2 regions of the Amycolatopsis echigonensis genome follow, and region 2 is predicted to be linked to the other one. Evidence: riboswitches for the same ligand, from Rfam matches in the RefSeq annotation. Region 2 holds a riboswitch; the other holds the start of a gene.

Region 1 (6,076 bases), 3.1 Mb from region 2:
CCAAGATCTACGCGAAGGACTGCCTCGCGCTGGTCGCCGAGACCGAGGTGCGCACGTTCGCGCACATCACCGGCGGCGGCCTCGAAGCGAACCTCGCGCGCGTGATGCCGCGCGGTCTCGTCGCGCAGCTCGAACGCGGCACGTGGACGCCGGCTCCGGTGTTCGCCCTGATCGGGCAGCGCGGCAAGGTCGAGCGCGCGGAGCTGGAGAAGACATTCAACATGGGCGTCGGCATGGTCGCGATCGTGTCCTCCGAGGACGTCGACCGGGCGCTGGCGGTGCTCACCGCGCGGCACGTGCCCGCGTGGATCCTCGGCGACGTCCAGCCCGCCGAAGACCCGGACGGCCCGCGCGCGGTGCTGTCCGGCGACCACCCGCGGTTCTGAAAGCCGCTTGCCCTGTCTTGAGACACTGAGGACATGGCGGAGGACGTACGCGTCGGCGCCCGGTTCGTGATCCCGGGCGCCGAACTGCGAGAGCGGTTCTCCCGGTCTTCGGGCCCGGGCGGACAAGGCGTGAACACGACGGACTCGCGCGTCGAGCTGTCGCTCGACGTCGCGGGCTCCGCCGCGATCCCGCCCGCGCTGAAGGAACGCATCACGGCCCGGCTGGGCAACCGGCTGGTCGACGGAGTGCTGACCATCGCGGCCAGCGAACACCGCTCCCAGCTGATGAACCGGGACGCGGCCCGCGAGCGGTTGGCTGAGGTGCTGACGAACGCTTCCGCGCCACCGCCGGCCAAACGGCGTCCCACCAAGCCCTCGCGAGGCTCGAAGGAACGCCGATTGGCAGCGAAGAAACGCCGCAGCGACGTAAAACGCGGCCGCGGCGGCCGGTACGACGATTAGCCTTGTTGATCACTGCGGGTGAAGGCTTGTCTTGCGATATCGCTGAACTGCCTTCTTGTGACTCCTTTTCCGTCTTCGCTATTTCTGGTGAGTGACGCGATCTCCTGAACGGCGAATTCCCACTGAAGTCGATTTCGACCACCTCGATCCCGCGGTTGCCGAGGACGTTTACGCACGTCTCGGCGTTATCCGGCGGCTCTGCCCAGTGGCCAAAAGCTCCGCGCACGGCGGGTTTCACCTGCTGACCGGCTACGACGAGATCCGGGAGGCGGCTGGCCACGGCGAGATATTCAGTTCGTATGTGCATGGCCTCGGCGCTGCGGATGTCGTAGCCGAAGAAGCGGGATCCGACGGCAATCCGCCGCCGAGAGCGCCATTATTTGAATTCGACGGCCAGGCGCACATGGCTTGGCGTCGTATTCTCCGGCCTTATTTCACGCCGACGGCAGCGAAGGAACACGAGTCACTCATCCGGCGGTTGTGCCGGGAGACGCTCACCGGATTTGCCAAGCAAGGTCGGGCCGACCTGGTGACCGCATACACGCAAGTGGTGCCGCCGATTGTCGTCGCGGCATTGCTCGGCGTTCCGGAAAGCGGACGGGAACTGCTCGCGGAACACGCCAAGCGACTGGTCGCCGCCGAAAGCCGGGAGGAAGCAGAGAAGCGTGGTCGGGAGTACGCGAAGCTCCTGCTCGGACACATCCGTGAACGTGCTGGCGTGCCGCGGGACGACATGCTGTCCGACGTGATCCACGCTGACCTCGGCGCGCCGGCCAGCGAACGGCAAGTGCTTCGGTTCGCGGCGCTGATGGTCGCCGCCGGGCAGCTGACCACCACTGACGCGGCAGCCACGATGGCGCTGCTGCTCGCCGAGAATCCCGACCTGCGTGATCGGGCGCGGGACAGTCCCAAGGTGCTGGAGGAGTTCATCGAGGAGGCGGTTCGGTACGAGCCGGCGGTGGCGGCGACCGGCCGGGCGGTCACGCGGCCGACGATGCTGGGCGGAGTGCGGCTCGACGCCGGGGATCGGGTGCTGCTCGCCTGGGGAAGCGCCAATCGCGACGAGCGGCACTTCAGCGACGGCGACGTCTTCCGGCCGGAGCGCGGGCGGACTCGGCCAGCGCATCTCGGCTGGGGTGCCGGTGCGCACCGGTGTCTCGGCCGGCACCTCGCCCGGCTCGAGTTGCGAGTCATGTTGCAGGAACTGCTTGCGGCACTGCCGAATCTGCGGCTTCGAGCGGATGCCCGGCCTCGGCGCACCTACGGCGTAATCCGCGGGGTGCGGGAGGTGGCGGTCGAGTGGGAGACAGCCAGTTGACGGTTCCTTGCCGCCGCAACGGCTGTGCGTTGCGGCGGCAAGGACCACGTCTTAGCTCAGCGACAGGTGCACACACTCGCCGGCAACGCGATACCCGGCACGGCGATACACCGTCCCAATTCCCACATCCCCTGGCGTCAGGAACGCCGTGCGCGCACCGCGTTCGTGGGCAAGGCGCGTTAGGTGCGTCGTGATTGCCGCTGCGATGCCTTGGCCGCGGTATTCGGCGGCGACGGCGATGCCGACGATTTCCGTTGTGCCAGCGACGATATCCAGTGCAATCCCGCCGCCCACAATGGTTTCGCGGTGTTCGGCCAGGACGGTCAGATAGTCGCGGTTGCGTTCGACATCGGCGTCGGACACCTCTGGCGGTTCTCCGAAGGCGACGTTCTGCACGGACCGCAGGCGGCGGAATTCGTCGTCGGACGAGGGCTCGCGCAGCCGAATGTGTTCCGGCGCAACACGATCAACACGGTCTTCGGCGCTGCAGGTCATCACCGGCACACGTCGTTCCACGGTGAACCCCGCGGCGACGAGGGCTGCCTCGACGTCCGGAGCGGCTTCGGTGAAGAACTCCAGCCGGGGCAGGAGATTTCGTTGCTGGTAAGCGGAAATCAGGAGAGCGATCTCGGCCGACGAGGGCTTCGCGCCGTCGTCGGGGATGGCATAGTTCGCCATCGGACGGGAGGTGTCCTGGGCGAAAGTCGCCAGGAACGGGCCGATTCGTTCGACACCGCGACCGATCGGTGCGGTCGCGCGGACGTATGCCTGGAGGGCGGACATCTCCGGTGGAAGCCTTTCGGGAAGAGGGCAGCACAAGAACCGGGCAGCAAACCCGACGCCAGGCGCGCAGGCCGAACAGCTCAGGCCAGGCCGCGACCGGAGCGGGCCGTGGCGGAGCGCATAGGCATTCCTTCGTCCGAAACGAACTTCCCGTTCATCGTCTCAGACCGGGCAAGGGAATAACGGGCTCAGCGCGCGGCAGCGCGAGCCTGGTCCACGATCCGAGCCAGGTGCACGCCCCGCCGGACGTCGCAGGGATGCGTGGTCGTTCCGCTCGCCACCATGGCGGCGAAATCGTCCAGCAGCGCGGTGTACGCCTCGTTCGCCGTGCCGGTGCGGCCGAGCGTGCGGAAGCCGTGCTCGCCGAAGACCGAATACTCCACCACTGTCGGCATCACCGGCAGGCGCAGGCTGAGGGTCGCGGTGCTGGTGATGCCGCCCTCGTGTTCGAGCAGCAGTTGCCACAGGTCTTCGGGACCGCGATGGGCGGCGAGGACGTTGGTGATCGGGCCGAGGGCGGCGTCGAGCAGGTCGAACGCGTGCGGGCCGATGTCGGCGAGTGCGCCGCCGGCCGGATCCTGCCGCCACGCTGAGGTCGAGTATTTGCCGTCCAGTAGCGCGCCGGACAGCCACCGCACGCTGCCGCCTCGCCAACCGCCGGCGGCGGTGACGCCGTCCAGCCAATCGCGCGTCTGCTGGGCGAACCGCAGCGTCAGCATCACCAGCGAGGCGACGCCAGCAGACGTCACGGCGTCGGCGAGACGCCGCGCCGTGGCCAGGTCGGCGGCGATCGGTTTCTCGAGGATCAGGTGCTTGCCCGCCTCCGCGGCCCGAACGGCCAGCTCGGCCTGCACGGTCGGCGGCACGGCGAACGCCAGCGCGTCGACCTGCTCGAACAACTCGTCCAGATGGCTGGTGGGCACCGCGTCGTACGCCTGCGCCAGCGCGGCGGCGGCTTCCGGCCGGCGGCTCCAGACAGCACTGAGCACGGTACCTGGATGATCCGCAAGCCCGGGGGCGTGCACCGTGGTGGCCCACGGTCCGGTTCCGACGAGGCCGACGCGCAGCTGATCCTGTCCCACGCCCGGAAGTGTAGGTGTGTCCGCGGTCGCTTCCGGCGGGGCCTGCGGTGCGTTAACGTCGACAAGTTCTTCGCCACGAACGGGGGAAGCCGGTGAGAATCCGGCGCTGGCCCGCAACCGTGAGCGGCCCCGGGGAGGGACCGCGAGCCGGATCGCCCGCCGTGGTCCGATCGATGCGAGGTACATCTGACATGCGGTTCGTGCACGCGCGGCTCTGGGGGCGAGTCCTCGCCGGCTGCGCTCTTCTCGTCGCTACCGGTTTGGGCGGGGCGTCGTCCGCCTCCGCGACCACGCCCGGCAAGGGCACCGACGGCTATTGCCAAGACGACAACGGCGTCACGGTTGTCGTCGATTTCCAGGGGCTGGGCGGCGAAACCCTCGTCCGGTGCGCCCCTGGAAAGCAGGAAAACGGCGTCACAGCCCTGCAAAACGCCGGCTTCGAACTCACCGGCGCGGGCAAGTACGGCCTGGCGGTGATGTGCAAGATCGAGGGCAAACCCGCGGACCAGACTTGCACCGGGATGCCGCCGGAGAAGGCGTCGTGGAGTTTCTGGACCGCCACCAACGGCGGCAGGTGGGCTTCGGCGCAGGTCGGCGCGCAGAGCTGGAAGCCACCGGCCGGTGCGTTCGAGGGCTGGTCGTTCGCGATTGGCAAGTCCTATACCGAATATCCGCCGCCGCGTACCGAGCCGGTCCGCAAGGCCAACGCGCCCGCTCCGACTCCGGCGTCCACTTCGGACAGTGCCTTCCCGTGGGGCCTCGTGATCGGCATCGTGGTCGTCGTGCTGCTCGTGGTGGCCGGGACGGTCGTCGCGATGCGTCGCAGGCGTGCTGCGGAGTAGTCCGCGAGCGCTCCATCCCGGCGCGTGGTGGGTGTGGGCGCTCGCGCTCGCCGTCGCCGCGAGCCGGACCACGAACCCGGTCTTGCTCGCGCTGGTGATCGCGGTGGCCGGGTTCGTCGTGGTGCTCCGCCGCGGCGACGCGCCGTGGGCACTGGCGTTCCGGATGTACGCCTGGGTCGCCGGGGTGATCCTGCTGTCGCGCGTGCTGTTCCGGATCCTCATCGGCGGCGAGGACGGCGGCCACGTCCTGTTCACGCTGCCGACCATCCCATTGCCGAGCGTCGCGGCTGGCATTCAGCTGCTCGGTCCCACTTCGGCCGAGGAGCTGCTGGGCGGGCTGTACGACGGGCTCCGGCTGGCCACGATCGTGCTCTGCGTCGGTGCCGCGAACGCGCTGGCGAACCCGAAACGCCTGCTCAAGGCCGTGCCCGGAGCGCTCTACGAGGTCGGGACGGCGGTAACCGTCGCGCTGTCGGTGGCTCCGCAGTTGGTCGAGAGCGTGCAGCGGGTGCGTCGCGCGCGTCGGCTGCGCTCCGGGAAGACGCGCGGCCTGCGGTTCGTGAAGGGGATTTTCGTGCCGGTGCTCGCCGACGCCATGGACCGGTCGCTGCAGCTCGCGGCGGCCATGGATTCCCGCGGCTACGGACGGCGCGGCTACCTCTCGCCGCGCGTCCGGATGCTGATCGCGACCTGTGTGCTGGCCGGTTTGGTCGGCGTCGCGGTCGGGGTCTACGGAGTGCTCGACGGGTCGGCGTCGTGGCTCGGGGTGCCGATGCTGATCGCCGGGCTCGTACTGGCGGCCGCCGGATTCGTGTTGGGCGGACGGCAGATCCGGCGCACGACCTATCGGCCGGATCCGTGGCGGCTGCCGGAAACGCTGGTCGCGCTGTGCGGCGTCGCGACCGCGGTGCTCGTGCTGCTCGCCGACCCGGTTTCGCTCGTCACCCCGGCCAGCCCGCTGACCTGGCCGGAGCTGCCGCTGCTGCCGACCGTCGCGGTGCTGATCAGTGTGCTGCCCGCTTGGTTCGCGCCGCGTCCGGCGCTGGTGTCGGAGGTGGTCCGGTGATCGAGTTCTCGCACGTCAGCGTCACGTACGACGGGGCGGACCGGCCAGTGCTCCGGGACGTCGACCTCACGGTCGAGGAGGGCGAACTCTGCCTGGTCGCCGGACGCACTGGTGTCGGCAAGTCGACATTGCTTGGC
Region 2 (6,076 bases):
CACCCAGCCGATGCAGAAGCCGCCGAACACCGGCAGCACGATCGCCACCTCGTGTCCGCCGCGGAACAGGCCGACGAACAGCAAGACCAGCGCCCACGCGACGAGCAGCCCGGCGCTGTAGGTCCAGTAGTTGCGGTACCCGCGCATGGCAACCTCCCAAGTCTTCTCTTCCCGAGTGTTCCTGGCGCAGATCTCGATTGCATGCCCAAGGACGGATAAGGCATTCGACCGCACAAAACGGTCTTTCGCGTCCTTTCGACGGGAAACCGAAAGCGCCGGAACGCAGCTATGCTCAATTCCGTGGCGCCGAACAAAACTGTGCTTCCGCACGGCAGCCGCCGGGCGGGCCTGCTGCTCGCGGTGCTCCTCGGCGTCGCAGGCTGCTCGTCCGCGCCGACGCCTCCGCCCCGGCTGTCGCCGCCGCTGCCCGACGCCCCGCTCGACCTCACGCAGTTCACGACCAAACCCTGCGACCTGATGACCCACGACCAACTGGTCACGTTCTTCGTCAGCAGCCCGGGAACGACCGCGACGGCCGGCGGCAAGACCGCCTGCACCTGGATTCCCCGCGACACGAAGGCGTTGAGCTACGTCGCCTCCGTCGACACGACCTCAGGCGGGCTGGAAGCCCTCTACCATCACCGAGCCGCTGTTCCCGGCTTCGCCCCGGTCTCCGTCCACCACTACCCCGGCATCCACCGGGACAACGGGGACGGCCACTGCACCGTCGAAACCGGCGTCGCCGAAGACACGCTTCTCACCGTGACCGTGACCGCGACCGATCCCAAGCTGGACGCCTACAGCGATCCCTGTTACGAGGCCGACCGGTTCGCCGGAAGCATGATCGCCTATCAGGCCAACCGGGCGCCCTGACCGGTCAAATCAGTACGCAATCCCCGCATTTCGGGCCGTTCCGATCCGGTGCCGCCCGATAAAACAAACAACAGCTGCGGCGACGGAACCGTCCATTCTCCCGGGTTCCGGTACCGGTGAGCTCCGGCAATTCCTCCAGCGCGGCAACAATTCGGGCGATCCGGTCAGTCCACTCCGGACGCTCGGAACGCAGTACCGTCACCGCCCCGTTCAGCGCCGACGCCACGTTCCCCCGCCGGACATTCCGCGCCAGCGAGAACTGCGCCATCGCGTCGTCCAACCGCGCCAACGGCCCGCGCAGCACCCGCGAAGCGAACGCACTGACTACATCGGACTCAACCGGCGGATTTTCCTCAAGGGACAACGGAAACGCGCCGCCCAGCTTCGGCTGCCACCAAGCAGTCGAGTAGTCCGGAACCGCGCCTGCGCCGACCGCGAGCCCCAACGCGGGCGAGATGATCCGCGCCGCCAGTCCGAGGTGCGCGATCGACGCCGCGACCCGCGGTTCCACGAAATCGCCGCCGAGCACGGCCCGGTTCTGCGCGACTCGCTCGCGCAGCACCGGGCCGTCGTCGAGGACTTCGGAAAGCGGACGCCACGGCTCGGCCGGTTCGCCCGCCGGATGCGTGTCCACGGCGAAGAACGGGCCCAGTCCGGTCAGCGGGTTCACGCCTCGACGGTAGCCGCGCGCCCGCGGTCCAGCACGCGTTCGGCGAGCGGGCCGAACACGAGCCCGATGGTCGTCCACAGGATCACCTGAGCCAGCACCGAGTAGAGCCGGAATCCCACGAGCGTGTCGGCCGGGAATCCGGGGTACACGATCCGGCCGTCGGGGGCCTTGAGCGGCAGCGGGGTTTCGCTGGCCTGCGGGCCGTACTCGGCGACATTGGAGGCCAGCGAACCCAGCGACGGCAGCAGTGCCATCAGCAGCGCGGACAGCACGACGAACCCGGCGCCCGCGACGAGCGTCGCGTTCCAGTTGCCCAGCCGCGGGGCGAGCCGCTTGCCCACGACGACGGCCGCGACCAGGAAAATCACCGACGCGACCACCATCGCCAGGTACAGCCCGGTGCGCGCGCCGATGGTGGCCTCGTGCCCGATCGCCGGCGGGTTGGCCGGGTATTTCAGGAACGGCACGAGGTACAGCGCCAGGAATCCGGCCCCGGCCACGAGCACCGCCAGCACCCGCGCGCGGATCCGGCCGACGCGGCCCAGCAGCACGGTGTAGGTCACCGCGAACAGCAGGCCCATCGCGACCCCGAAGAGCACCATGCCGAGCCCGATGCCGAGGTTGCCTTGCACGGCACGGCTGAAAACCTCGTGGTCCCCGTGCTCGGTCGGCAGGCCGGCGGCCTGGTCGAGCGCCATCTGCGCCTCGTCGCGGCCGGATTCGTAGTCGATCGCCGCCTGGGTCAGCGGTTCGGCGAAGATCCGGGCGAAGACGAACGCCAGCACTCCGCCCAGCGCTCCGGCGAGGAGGCCGCGCAGAATCAGCTTGTTCTGCATTGTTCGGTTGTCCGTTCCGGGCGCGTCAGTGGCAGGGGAAGCCGAGGAAGTGCCGCGCGTCGTGGACGAACTCGTGCACGTGGGTGTCGCTGCCGAAGATCGAAACCGCGCCCTGGTCGACGCCGATGAAGTAGTACAGCAGCAGCGCGCCGACGACGGTCGCGCCGAGCAGCAAAGCGGCTTTCGACACGGGCAAGACGACGGGGGTGGACCGGTCGGCCGGAATGGTGGCCATGGCTCTCCTTCGGGATGACGCGTCCCTTGCGGGTGGACCTGACGACGGCTCCTCGACCTGACTCGCCCCGGGAGGGGCTCACAGTGGCGCGACCGTGCCGGAATCTCACCGGCTTCGGGAAGCCGTCGCGCGAGCAGCACGGTACGGCGGTGTCCGGCCGGTCGTCAATCGCCCAAGGGTCCGGGCTGTCCGTTATCTCCTGGTTTGCGCGGCCGGTGTGCCCGGGGTCGCACCGAACGGAGCAAGCACGCTCACGCGGGGTCGCGGTAGAAGGCCAGGTGCTCCGGGCAGAGGTAGAGCGTGAGGCCTTCCGGCGTGTCGTAGCGGGACAGGCCGCCCCATTCCTCGTCCGGGTCGAGTTTGCCGAGCATCGCCTTCAGCGCGCGGAAGTCGGCGTCGGTCTTCGCGTGCGACTCCGGGAGGTCCTCCTCCTGCCGGTCCGCACCCGGCAGGAGGCGCTCGCGGTGCAGTTCCTTCGGCAGCTGGGCGGCCAGCTCCTTCATCAGGTCGCAGTCGGATTTCAGCTGCTCGTTCAGCACGCCCGCGGCCACCCCGAGCACCGGTCCGGCCAGCGGCGCGGCGTGTTTCATGACCCGGATGAGGTGCTCCAGGTGCGGCCCGAGCTTGACGAACCATTCCCGCGGCTGCGACACCGAGTACACGCCCTTGTCGCCGTCCAGCCGATGCCAGGCGCCGGGCTCCTCGCAGTAGAGGTGGATCTCGTAGGGCGAGCCGGTGATCCGCCGCCGCCCTGCCGGGACGACCGCGAACACGCTGGGGCAGCGCGCTTCCTGCTGGTGCTGCACGAGCCGTTGCAGGCGCAGGAACATCCGCTGGTGGTAGTCGCTCTGCTCCTCCAGCCGCTCGCCGAACTGCTCCACGGTGCGGGTCAGCCGCTCCATGGACGCGCGCGTCGAGTCCCGCTCGGCCGGGGCGAGGCCGAACAGCAGCTCCGGCACCGAAACCTGCTCGCCGGAGCGGTGGCATTCGATCTCGTGCTTGGGCGGCGTGCGTTCCAGCCGGGCGCGGAGGTTCTCGTAGTCGAACAGCTCCGGGCAGTCCGGTTCGCACCGGCACGGCACGCGGCGCGTGATGTCCAGGCCGGGGAACCGTTCCAGGGTCAGGTTGAGCCCCTCGTCGAGCACCATGAAGAACCCGACCGGCGACGGCCCGCGCACGGTCAGCTCGACGGTGTTGTGCTGGCGGTCCGCACTGACCAGCGCGAGGTGGCGGCCGTCGCGGTGGCCGAGCAGCGCACCAGTGCGCCAGTGCACGTTGCGGCTGAACCGGTGCGACCGCGCGATGAACCACGTCGGGATGCCCGGCGGCATGGTGTTGAGCTGGTAGATCACCTTGATCTGCTGGGCGTTCTCCCGCGCGGCCGCCCACTGCCCCGCGTACTCGGGCGGATTCCACTGCAGCCGCTCGACGACCAGGCTCAGATCTCCCCCGCCGTTCGACTCGACGCGGTAGGACAGGTCGTACTTGTCCATCATGCCGAGGAAATGGTCGCGGATCCCCTTGTCGAGGTCGTACCACAGCGCGGCGAGGTGTTCCCGGGTGAGCAGCCCGTGCCGTTCGGCGACCTCGTCGCTGTCCAGGACGCGGCTGATGTAGTCGTTGACCCAGGAAGGCCGCAGCACGACCGTTTCCTGGAGGTCGGGATCGTCCGGGTAGTACAGGATGTCGCCGAGTTCGTGCAGCGCCCGGGCGATGAACCGGCTCGGCTCCGCGCCGGTGACGCCCGCTTCGGCCATGCTCCGCCACATCCGGCCGACCGTGATGTGGTTCTCCTGGGTCTGCCGCACCGCGTCCGCGGCGGCCAGCCAGGACGTAGGCCATTCCGAACCCATGAGCGGCAGTTCCGCCGCGTGCCGCGCGAGAAGATCGCGCAGTTCCCCGACGCCGTCCCGCGTCGCGTTGTCCACGTGCACGCTCGCGACGATTCTCGGGTATTTCGCCCGCAATTCGGCGAGCGGCAGATCGACCGGACGGCCGTGAATGTGCGTGGCCACGAGAACGATCGGCGATTCCGGCGCGCGGGCGGTGATGATGTCGAGCCAGTAATGCAGTTTTCCCTGTTCCCACCCCAGCCGTGAATTCCACAGCAGGACGAACAGGGAACGGTTGGTGAGGAAGAACTGATGGGTGGCGTGGTAGATCTGCTGGCCGCCGAAATCCCAGGTGGACATCCGCATCCGGACATCTCGTTCCGGGTGGTCGAGTTCGAGATCCCGCACGAGCAGGCCGTGTGTGGAGGGTTCGTCCGGATCGTGCTCGTCCTCGGCGAGAGCGCGGACGAGGGAAGTTTTGCCCACGCCGCCTTCGCCTACGACGAGGAGTTTGGACACCCATTGCGCGGTGCTGCCGCGTTCGCGCTCGCGGAGGAATTCGAGAACGGACTCGGACCCACTGGCGGTGATTTCCGGAGGCGGGCTGATGAAGGGGTTACCGGAGACGCTGAGGGTGGTGAGCTTAGGCAAGTGCGCGAGAGCGGCGGGCAGACTGCGGAGGCGATTGTCGGAGAGGAGAAGGGTGGTGAGGCGGTCCAGGCGGGAGAAGTTTTCGGGGAGCGAGACGAGCTGGTTGCCCCGCAAGTCCAGATTCCGGAGGCTGCCGAGTTCCCCGAAGGATTCGGGCAGCTCGGCAAGGGCGTTCTCGGCCAGGAAAAGCCTGGTCAGGCCCGCGAGCTTGCCGAGGCGTGCGGGCAAGCTCGACAGCTGGTTCACCGACAGGTCGAGGTTGTCGAGATTCACCAGGTCCGCCAAGCTTTCCGGCAGATCCGTGAGGTAGTTCCGGCTCGCGTCGAGCCAGTGGAGACAGACCAGGTCGCCGATGTTTTCCGGCAGCGAGGCGAGGTTGTTGCCGCTCAAGGAGAGACTGACCAAGCAAGGCAAGCTAGCCAGCCACTCGGGGACCGCGGCGAGCTCGTTGTTGGTGAGGAAAAGCCGCCTCAGCGCTCGGAGCCTCGCGACAGTGTCCGGCAGTTCGCCGAGCGAACACCGATTCAGGAACAGAGTCTCCAGCCGGCTCAGCTCGCCGAAGTCGAAGGAGGTCAGGTCGAGCGCGTTCCCCGCGGCGGAAAGGAAGCGCAGACCGCCGAAGCCGGCCAGCCAAGCAGGCAGTTCGACGGTCCCCGTGTCGTCCAAGGCCAGCATCGTGAGATCCACCAGCTCCCGCACCGGGTCCGGCAGGCCGTTCAGCGGATTCCCGCTGATCCACAGCTGGGTCAACCCCTGGCACGAACCCAGCCACCGCGGCAGCTCGCTGAACCGGTTGTTCCGCACCGACAGTGCCGACAGGTGTTTCAGTTCCGCCAATTCCGCGGGGAGTGCGGTCAGCTTGTTGTCGTCCAAGGTCACGTCGGCCAGAGCGGTCAGCTCCGGAAACCAGCCGGGCAGTTCGCGGAGCTGGTTGCCGCTCGCGTTGAGTCTTTCGAGGTGGCTCAGGCCGCGGATCCAG

The links. A riboswitch is a leader RNA that binds a small molecule or an ion and turns the genes downstream of it on or off. The one in region 2 is predicted to bind cobalamin.
Region 1: linked by a shared signal. The riboswitch ahead of ATK30_RS20520 (hypothetical protein) and the one ahead of ATK30_RS35120 (CbtB domain-containing protein) in region 2 are both predicted to bind cobalamin.

What each region holds. Positions count from the first base shown of each region.
Region 1 is NZ_PJMY01000003.1:3,297,750-3,303,825, forward strand. It holds gene purM (phosphoribosylformylglycinamidine cyclo-ligase) at 1-386, shown strand, start outside; gene arfB (alternative ribosome rescue aminoacyl-tRNA hydrolase ArfB) at 420-848, shown strand; gene ATK30_RS20505 (cytochrome P450) at 1,054-2,166, shown strand; gene ATK30_RS20510 (GNAT family N-acetyltransferase) at 2,218-2,949, opposite strand; gene ATK30_RS20515 (Gfo/Idh/MocA family protein) at 3,138-4,031, opposite strand; cobalamin riboswitch at 4,060-4,207, shown strand; gene ATK30_RS20520 (hypothetical protein) at 4,223-4,873, shown strand; gene ATK30_RS20525 (CbiQ family ECF transporter T component) at 4,860-5,939, shown strand; gene ATK30_RS20530 (ABC transporter ATP-binding protein) at 5,936-6,076, shown strand, end outside.
Region 2 is NZ_PJMY01000003.1:6,347,944-6,354,019, reverse strand. It holds gene ATK30_RS35140 (hypothetical protein) at 1-147, opposite strand, end outside; gene ATK30_RS35135 (DUF3558 family protein) at 301-873, shown strand; gene ATK30_RS35130 ((2Fe-2S)-binding protein) at 878-1,543, opposite strand; gene ATK30_RS35125 (CbtA family protein) at 1,540-2,379, opposite strand; gene ATK30_RS35120 (CbtB domain-containing protein) at 2,405-2,614, opposite strand; adenosylcobalamin (AdoCbl) riboswitch at 2,657-2,742, opposite strand; gene ATK30_RS35115 (leucine-rich repeat domain-containing protein) at 2,866-6,076, opposite strand, start outside.